Regions from separate parts of the Streptomyces sp. NPDC008150 genome, predicted to be linked through region 2. Evidence: riboswitches for the same ligand, from Rfam matches in the RefSeq annotation. Region 2 holds a riboswitch; each other region holds the start of a gene.
The links. A riboswitch is a leader RNA that binds a small molecule or an ion and turns the genes downstream of it on or off. The one in region 2 is predicted to bind cobalamin.

Region 1 (2,188 bases), on a different contig from region 2:
CCCCTGAAGCCGCGCGGCAGGCCCCACTGAGCGTCTGCGTGGCGCCGCCGCGGCGGTGAGACCCGGGGCGGCCCGTCGCCAACTCCGGCGCGCACGGCCCGTGTTGCCGATCGACGCGACGCCGGGAGAGGACCCGCGGACGCGTCCGCGGGTCCTCTCCCGGCGTGCGGTGTCTCAGTGCGCGGCGGTGACCGCCCGCCCCGAAGTGGCCTGCGCCGACTTCGGGTTGATCAGCCTTTCGGCCAACTCACCGAAGACGAGGCCGAATCCGCCCCACAGCACGGCCTGGACGGCCAGCGCGGAGAGCCGGAACCGCCACAGCAGGGCCGCCGGGAAGTCGGCCGGCACCTCGTTGACCACCGGCAGGAACGCGTAGGCGGTCCCGACGACGACCGCGAAGGCGGCCAGCGCCGCCACCGTCGCCCACCACGCCCCCAGCCGCGGCGCGAGACGCCTGCCGAGCAGGGTGGCGCCGACCGCGAGGAGCACGCTCAGCACCATCATCAGGAAGTACAGGCCGGTCCGCCGGCCGATGGTGTCGGGGTCGCCGACCGAGGGCGGGTTGGCCGGGTACTTCAGGAACGGCACGACGTACACCGCGAGCAGCGCGCTGCCGGAGAGCAGCAGCGCGGTCGCGCGCGGGGAGAAGCGGCCGACACGGCCCAGCGCGAAGCAGAACGCGAGGGCCGCGATGCCGCCGAAGGCCACACCGTAGACGAGAACGCCCGTGGCGAGACCGGCGGTCGACTGGAGCGAGCGCGAGACGACTTCCACCTCGTGCTCGTGGGAGTGGGCGTGGGACTCCTCGAAGCTGATCGCGCTGTCCACGCTCGGCTCACCGAGCAGATAGGCGACGACCAGGGCGAGCACGCCGGCCGCGAGACCGGCGAGCATGCCCCGTACGAGGAGGTTTCTGACAGTTGCGGAGTTCATGGTTGTCCGGCGTCCCTCGGGTCAGTGGCAGGGGAAGCCGAGAAGGTGGCGGGCGTCGTGCACCCATTCATGAACGTCCGTGCCGCTGAACACGGAGGTGGCGCCCTGCTCGGCGCCGACGAAGTACAGCAGGACCAGCATCAGGATGCCGGCGAAGACGGCCCACGGGGCTATCGCCTTCAGCGGCAGCTTGGCGGGGAGTGCGGGGGTGGTGACTGACGGCGGTGCGACATGCTGCGCCATGGGCAGACCCTCCTCTGGGAGTTCGCGTCCCAACTCGGTGGTGCACTGGACGACGGCTACGGGTCTGACTCACGGGCAACTCCCTTCGGGAGGTGCCTCGTTCACAGTGGCGCGACCGTGCCGGACTTCCACCGGCTTCCGTTCTTGCGTCGTCGATTCCCGATGACGGTACCGCCTGGCACGTTCCCGTCCAAGAGCGCCCGCGACAGGGACCGTTCAGACGATCCTGAGCGTCGTGCCCGCGTTCTCGAACGCCGCGGTCTCCTCGGCGGGTGCCGTGGTGTCGGTGACCAGGACGTCGACGAGGCCGGCGGGGCCCACGTGGGCGTGGGCGGTGCGGCCGAGTTTGCTGCCGTCGGCGGCGGCGACGACGCGGCGCGACGACGAGACGGCGGCCTTCTTCACCGCCGCCTCGTCGAGGTCGTACGCGGTCATGCCGTCGGCCGCGGTCAGGCCGCAGCAGCCCAGCACGGCGGTGTCGAAGCGCAGCGCCGCCAGGGAGGCGAGGGTGAGGGGGCCGGTGAGGGCGCCCTCGGTGGCGCGGGGCCGGCCGCCGGGGACCAGCAGGGCGGTCTGTTCGGGGGCGTCGGCGAGGACGTTCAGTGCCTGCAACGACAGTGGCATGACGGTGAGTTGGCGTCCGCGCAGCAGGCGGGCGACTTCGAGACAGGTCGTGCCGCTGTCCAGCAGGACGGTCTCCCCGTCGGCGACGAGCGAGGCCACCTCCGCCGCGATGCGTCGCTTGGCGTCGACGGCCTCGTGGGCGCGCAGCGCGAAGGGCGGCTCGTCCCCCCTCAGCAGGAGGGTGCGGGCACCGCCGCGCATTCGTTCGAGGACGCCCTGTGCGGCCAGGTGGTCGAGGTCGCGGCGGACGGTCATCTCCGAGGCACCCGTCAGCGCGGCGAGTTCGCCGACCGTGACCGTCCCTTCCTCCTGGACGGCCTGGGCGATCAGACGATGGCGCTCCGCGGTGCTCATGCGGCGATTCAACACCACCGTCGGCAAACAGTGA
Region 2 (2,188 bases):
CCCTCGCAGATCACCGCGTCGTACGTGCTCCGCAGCTGGGCCAGGCAGTCCAGCACGGTGCCGAGCAGCTGTTCGCGCCGCCCGCCGTGGTAGCCGCGGGCGCTCATCTCGCCGACCGGCCTGCCCATCAGCACGACCTGGCTGCTCTGTTCGCCGCCCGGTTTGAGCAGGACGGGGTTCATCAGCGCGGTGGGCTCGACGCGGGCGGCCTGCGCCTGCATCGCCTGCGCGCGTCCGATCTCGGCACCCTCGCGGGTCACGAAGGAGTTCAGCGACATGTTCTGCGCCTTGAACGGCGCGACCTTCACGCCCTGCCGCACCAGCCACCGGCAGATCCCGGCGGTGACGACACTCTTGCCCGCGTCCGACGTGGTGCCGGCGACGAGCAGCCCGCCGTTCATGCCCTGCGTCCCTTCGTCGTCGTCCGGTGCCCCGTGAGCACCCTGTCCGCCAGCAGCCGCCCCGACACCGCCACGCCGAGCGCGGCCACGCCCACCCGGCGGGACAGCCGGACGGCGCGGTCGATGTCCCCGGTGGCGACGGGGCGGCCCGCGCCGTTGAGCACGGGGCGGTGCTCGACGCGTCCGCCGTACGAGAGCGTGCCGCCCAGCCGCACGCCGAGGGCGCCCGCGAACGAGGCCTCCACGGGGCCCGCGTTGGGGCTCGGGTGCAGTGCGGCGTCGGCGCGCCAGGCACGCAGCGCGTCGCGCGGGCGGTCCCCGCAGACGGCGGCGAGCACGGCGGTCAGCCGGGCGCCGGGCCAGCCCGCGACGTCGTCGAGGCGGGCCGAGGCCCAGCCGAACCGGCGGTGGCGCGGCGACTTGTGACCCACCATCGCGTCGAGCGTGTTGACCGCACGGAACCCGACGAGCCCCGGGACCCCGGCGACCGCGCCCCACACCAGGGCGCCCACCACGGCGTCGGAGGTGTTCTCGGCGACGGACTCGACGACGGCGCGGGCGATGCCGTCCGCGTCGAGGGACTGCGGGTCGCGTCCGCACAGGTGCGGCAGCCGGGCCCGCGCGGCGGCCACGTCACCGGCGTCGAGGGCCCGCCCGATCGCGCGCGCCTCGCGTGCCAGGGAGGTGCCGCCGACGACGCAGAAGGTGGTGGCCGCGGTCAGCGCCACCGAGGCACCGCGGGAACCGCGCGCGGCGCGGGCGGCGGCGGCGCCGAGCGCCACGGCGCCGCCGGCGCAGACGAGGGTGTGCAGCGCGCCCCGGCCGCGGTGGTCGCGCCACAGGACCCGTTCCACGGCACCCGCGGCCCGCCCGAAGGCGGCCACCGGGTGCCCGCGGCGCGGGTCGCCGAGGACGAGGTCACCGAGGAGCCCGGCGGCGGCGCCGTACGCGAAGACGCGATCGGCACCCATCGCTCAGCCGCCCGAGGGGTCGGAGGGAGTACGGGCCGGCCGGGCTCCGGCACCGTCACGCGGAACGGCGCACGAGCGGGCACGGGCACGGGCGTTGGAAGGGGCACGACGGGAACGGGCACGGCGGCCGGGCATCGCGGTATGTCCTCACTCAGGGTGTCCACGCCCTGGTTCGACGAGACCGGCGGGGAGAGTTCCTGGCTCCCGGGGAGTGCTCCCCGGTGACAGTGGCGGGACCGCGCCGGATTCGCACCGGCTTCCTCTTCTGCCGCCGTACATGGCCCCGGCAGTCCACCACGCTCCGAGAACAGCCGTCAACTTGCCGTTGACCTGCGGAGGGAGAGTGTGCTGAGGCCCACACGGGCACCGGCGCGGCGGGCACGCGCGACGGCGGGTGCGGAGGGCGGAGCCGTCCCGCACCCGCCGTCGCGGGGCCGCGGTGTCGCCGGTGGGTCAGGCGACGATCAGGCTGATCCCGTACGCCACCGCCGCCACGCAGGCCGCGAAGCAGACGTACGCGCCGGTCGTCGCGAGGGCCGCCGTGCCGCCCCGGGCCTGGGCCCGCTCGCGGTGCGAGAGCCCGGCGACGCCGAGGGTGAACAGGCCCACGGTGGCCACGGTGGCCACGAGGCTGACGCCGAAGACGGAACCGAGGGCCGCCCAGTCGATGTTCATGCCGTTCGTCTCTTTCCTTCGTCGGGGCGGGTCAGGCCGCGGCGGTCGGCGGGGCCGCGGGGTCGGACACGACCGACGCGGCTGCCTGGGCGGGGGCGGGGATGGTGGCCGTCAGTTCCGCGGCCGCGGCCGCGGTCGGCG
Region 3 (2,188 bases), on a different contig from region 2:
ACGGCGGCGACCGAGGCGTCCAGCGTCTTCAGGAACGGGACGATGCCGTTGGAGTGCCCGTTGGTGCCGCGGATCAGCGAGCCGCGCGCCCGCACCCGGGAGAACGCGAGGCCGATGCCGCCCGCGTGCTTCGACAGGCGGGCGACCTGGTGGTAGCGCTCGTAGAGGGAGTCCAGCTCGTCGGCGGGGGAGTCGAGGAGGTAGCACGAGGACATCTGGGGGTGCCGCGTACCGGAGTTGAAGAGGGTGGGGGAGGAGGGCAGGTACTCCAGGCGGCTCATCAGCCGGTACAGCGAGGCGACTTCGTCGACGGCGGCGGTGCTCTCGTCGGCCGCCAGACCGCAGGCGACCCGCAGCAGGAAGTGCTGCGGCGTCTCGATCACCTTGCGGGTGAGGGGGTGCCGCAGCAGGTAGCGGCTGTGCAGCGTGCGCAGCCCGAAGTAGCCGAACCGGTCGTCGGCCGCCGGGTCCACCAGCGCGTCGAGCCGCGCGCCGTGCAGCCGTACGAACGCGGCGGTCCGTTCGGCGAGCAGTTCCTCGCGGTCGCCCACCGCGACGGACCGGGTGAAGGAGGTGACGCCCTGCGAGGCGGCCTCGGCGGCGATCGTGATGGTCAGCAGCCGGGCGGCGAGCCGCGCGTAGGCGGGGTCCTCGGAGATCAGGCCGGCGGCGGCCTCGGTGGCGAGCTCCCGCAGCTCCGCCTCGTCGGCGCGGGCGGACCGGCCGCGCAGCGCGGCGGCGGCGACCCGGCCGGGGTCGGCGTCGGGGAGGTCGGCGGTCAGGTCGGCCAGGGTGCGCAGCAGAGCGGCACCGGGTCCGTCCTCGTCCACCTGGGTCGCGGTCGCCGGACCGGCTGGCGCGATGGTCACGTGGGATCTCCCTCGCTCGGCACGGGGCCCGGCGGGGAGAAGGCAGTTCACGAGCGCGCGGCGGCGTCGCGTCCACCGGCCCATTCCGCGAGGCCCGGACGTCAGGCGCCCTGGCCGGACGGCCGGGGCGCGCTGCCGGCAGGTAGTCGGACTGACCTCGGGGAGCGCGGGCCCGTGAAACAGCGTGCGGGCATACGTGTACGAGGTACACCGTTGCGGGACAGTTCCGGATTCACACCGGATTCCCCTGCGACGACAGCGAGCACGAGCATACATCTTGTGCCGGGGCAGGCCGCCACCACCAGATGTTGTGTCGTCCGCCCTCGATCCAGGGCGGCGCCGGAAGCCTGTGCGCCCGGTACCGCCGGGCGTCAGAGGTCCAGTTCGTACGCCAGCAGCACCAGGTCCGGCAGGTCGGGCCGCGGGCGCCAGTCGCGGTGCGGGGCGCGCCGGAAGCCGAGCCGCTCGTAGATCCGGTGGGCGGTCCGCATCCCGTCCTGGGTCGACAGCACGACGCGCCGGCTGCCCCCGGCGCGCGCCCGCTCCAGGCAGGCGCGCACGAGCGCCTCGCCCACGCCGCGGCGGCGGGCGTCCCGCGCCACGGCGAGCATGCGGATCTCCGCCTCGCCGGGACCGGCCAGGTCGGCGAGCGGGCCGGGGCCGCCGACGTAGGTGACGCCCCCGAGCAGGACCGCCCCCCGCGGCTCGGCGGCGACGAGCACCTCGGCCCGCGCCGCGCGTCCGGCCACGTCCCTGAGGACGCGCAGATACGGGTCGTCCTCGGCGAAGTCGAGCAGCCCGTCCCCGAGGTAGGCCTGCGCGGTGATCTCGCCGAGGACCGTGTGCTCGCCGGGTACGACCGGCCGGATGACGATGTCCATGGTCGACGAGTGTGCCTCCCGGTACGGCGACGGGCCACCGGGTATCGACCGGTGGCCCGTCGCCGTACGAACTCGCCTGTCTAGTGCGCCGGTTCGGCGGTGGCGGGCGGGAGTTCCGGCTCGACGCCCGGGTCGCCCACGTCGGCCGTGTAGTCGTCGGCGCGGGTCTCGTCGACGCCGGCCGGTGCCTTGAACGCGTTGAACACGAAGGTGAGCACCACGGTCACGACCACGTTCGCCACGAACGCGGTCAGCCCGATGTAGCCGATCTCGCCGATCCCCGGGATCTCCTTCGACGACCCGCCGAAGTGGTCCTGGGTCGGCGAGGCCACCCCGTACGCGGCGAGCGTGCCGTAGACCATGCCGACCGCCCAGCCCGCCAGCAGCGCCCAGCGGTGGAACCATCGGGTGAACAGGCCGCCGACCAGTGCCGGGAAG
Region 4 (2,188 bases), on a different contig from region 2:
ACGTCGGCTGCTACGCCCAGGTCGACCTGTACAAGGGCGCGGTGAAGTACGACGGCGACCTGAACGCCAACGACGGCTTCACGCACGGCGACCTGCCGGCCGGCCCGGACCACGCGGTCATCGGCGACAAGCTGATCGCGGCCTGGAACGGCGGCACCAAGGACTGCACCGCCACGCAGTCCGAGTCGCCCAGCCCGAGCGACACGCCCACCGGCACGCCCACCGAGTCGGCGCCGTCGACCCCCGCGGGCGGCGAGACCAGCGAGTCGGCGTCGCCGTCGGACGACACCACCACGGCCCCCGCCTCCGACGAGACGTCCGCGGCCCCGGCCCCGGCCGCCTCCTCGTCCACCACCGCCGCGGCCGGTTCCTCCACCGGCGGCGACACCACCGGTGGCGACCTCGCCGAGACCGGTGGCGGCAGCAACGCCATGCCGATCACCATCGGTGCGGCCGTCCTGGTCGCCGGTGGCGGTGCGCTCCTCATCGGCTCGCGTCGCCGTCGCTCCTCCGCCCGCTCCTGATCCACGGCGGCAGGCGCGTGAGCGCCGAGCAGTAGGCACGCACGAACGCCCCGTCCGTCCACCCGCAACCGCGGGGGACGGACGGGGCGTTCGCGTTCGGCGCGCACGCCGGGAGCCGGGCGTCAGGAGTGCTGCGGGCCGTCCGCCACGCACTGCTTGAGCAGCGACCCCATCTCCAGGTCGACCAGCCGGTAGCGCACCACCCGCCCCTCCTTCTCGCCCTCCACGACGCCGGCCGCGCGCAGCAGCCGCAGTGCCTGGGAGACGGCGGGGTCGTTCATGCCGGTCGCGACCGCGAGGTCGGACACGGCGAGCGGCCCGGTGCGTTGCAGCGCGAGCAGCAGCGCGAGCCGCTTGGGGTCGGCGAGCAGGGAGAAACGGTCGGCCCAGGTGCGTACGTGGCCCGGATCGCCGATCGCGGCGATGGCGTCGCACACCCGGTGGCCGTCGATGACGCGGCGGTCCGCTCGGTCCGCGGGGACGAGATGCATGGGGCCATGTTCGCAGCACCCGCTCTGTGATCTTCCATACCTGCGCAAGTACGCAGCTTTGCAGGAGACCCGGACGGCACCTAGGGTGGGCGGGCCGTGGTGCTCGGGAAGCCGGTGACGGTCCCTCAACAGGGGATTCATGCCGGAGCGGCCCTCGCCACTGTGATCGGGAAGTCCGCGTCCCATCGGCGCGAGCCGGGCCACTGACCGCCGTGAGGCGGCCGGGAAGGCCGGGGACACGGACGTTCGACCCGTAAGCCAGGAGACCGGCCACGGCATCTCACGAAGTGATCCACGAGGTGCTGGAGCGTGACCGCATGACCCTGCCCGAACGCACGTCCACGACCGCCGTGAAGGCCGCCGTCCCGGCGTCCTTCCGCTGGCGCCGCGAGGACACCGTCAAGACCGCGGGACTGCTGGCGGTGATCGTCGCCCTGCACGTCGTCGCCTTCGGGATCCTGTTCCTGCTCGTCGAGCCGCACCACTACGAGGTCGGCACCAAGGCGTTCGGCATCGGCCTCGGCGTCACCGCGTACACGCTCGGCATGCGGCACGCCTTCGACGCGGACCACATAGCCGCCATCGACAACACCACCCGCAAGCTGATGGCCGACGGCAAGCGCCCGGTGTCCGTGGGCTTCTGGTTCGCGCTCGGGCACTCCAGCGTCGTCGTCGTGATGGCCGCCCTGGTGGCCGGCGGCGCGCAGCTCGCGAACACCCTGATGAGCGACGGCTCGCGCGCCCACCAGACGCTGGGCGTCGTCGGCACCACCGTCTCCGGCGGGTTCCTCTACCTGATCGCCGCCCTCAACCTGGTCGCCCTGTTCGGCATCCTGAAGGTGTTCCGCTCCATGCGGGCGGGCCAGTTCGACGAGCGGAAGCTCGAACAGCACCTGGACTCACGCGGGTTCATGAACCGCGTCCTGGGCCGCCTCACCAAGTCGATCACCCGGCCCGGCCAGATGTACCCGCTCGGCTTCCTCTTCGGCCTCGGCTTCGACACCGCCACGGAGGTCACGCTGATGGTGATGGCAGGCTCGGGCGCCGCGGCCGGGCTGCCCTGGTACGCGATCCTGTGCCTGCCGCTGCTGTTCGCCGCCGGGATGAGCCTGTTCGACACCCTGGACGGCACGTTCATGAACTTCGCGTACCAGTGGGCGTTCTCCAACCCGG

Region 1: linked by a shared signal. The riboswitch ahead of ACFZA0_RS36910 (CbtB-domain containing protein) and the one ahead of ACFZA0_RS05380 (cobalamin biosynthesis protein) in region 2 are both predicted to bind cobalamin.
Region 3: linked by a shared signal. The riboswitch ahead of ACFZA0_RS29715 (ribonucleoside-diphosphate reductase subunit alpha) and the one ahead of ACFZA0_RS05380 (cobalamin biosynthesis protein) in region 2 are both predicted to bind cobalamin.
Region 4: linked by a shared signal. The riboswitch ahead of ACFZA0_RS09975 (HoxN/HupN/NixA family nickel/cobalt transporter) and the one ahead of ACFZA0_RS05380 (cobalamin biosynthesis protein) in region 2 are both predicted to bind cobalamin.

What each region holds. Positions count from the first base shown of each region.
Region 1 covers NZ_JBIBHJ010000025.1:64,982-67,169, forward strand. The annotation lists gene ACFZA0_RS36900 (pirin family protein) at 1-30, shown strand, start outside; gene ACFZA0_RS36905 (CbtA family protein) at 175-933, opposite strand; gene ACFZA0_RS36910 (CbtB-domain containing protein) at 955-1,176, opposite strand; cobalamin riboswitch at 1,213-1,367, opposite strand; gene ACFZA0_RS36915 (DeoR family transcriptional regulator) at 1,393-2,154, opposite strand.
Region 2 covers NZ_JBIBHJ010000001.1:1,237,284-1,239,471, forward strand. The annotation lists gene ACFZA0_RS05375 (cobyric acid synthase) at 1-401, opposite strand, end outside; gene ACFZA0_RS05380 (cobalamin biosynthesis protein) at 398-1,372, opposite strand; cobalamin riboswitch at 1,542-1,675, opposite strand; gene ACFZA0_RS05385 (hypothetical protein) at 1,826-2,047, opposite strand; gene ACFZA0_RS05390 (inorganic phosphate transporter) at 2,079-2,188, opposite strand, start outside.
Region 3 covers NZ_JBIBHJ010000014.1:187,786-189,973, reverse strand. The annotation lists gene ACFZA0_RS29715 (ribonucleoside-diphosphate reductase subunit alpha) at 1-869, opposite strand, end outside; cobalamin riboswitch at 989-1,181, opposite strand; gene ACFZA0_RS29710 (GNAT family N-acetyltransferase) at 1,241-1,750, opposite strand; gene mctP (monocarboxylate uptake permease MctP) at 1,831-2,188, opposite strand, start outside.
Region 4 covers NZ_JBIBHJ010000003.1:147,938-150,125, forward strand. The annotation lists gene ACFZA0_RS09965 (LPXTG cell wall anchor domain-containing protein) at 1-524, shown strand, start outside; gene ACFZA0_RS09970 (metalloregulator ArsR/SmtB family transcription factor) at 647-1,015, opposite strand; cobalamin riboswitch at 1,096-1,305, shown strand; gene ACFZA0_RS09975 (HoxN/HupN/NixA family nickel/cobalt transporter) at 1,333-2,188, shown strand, end outside.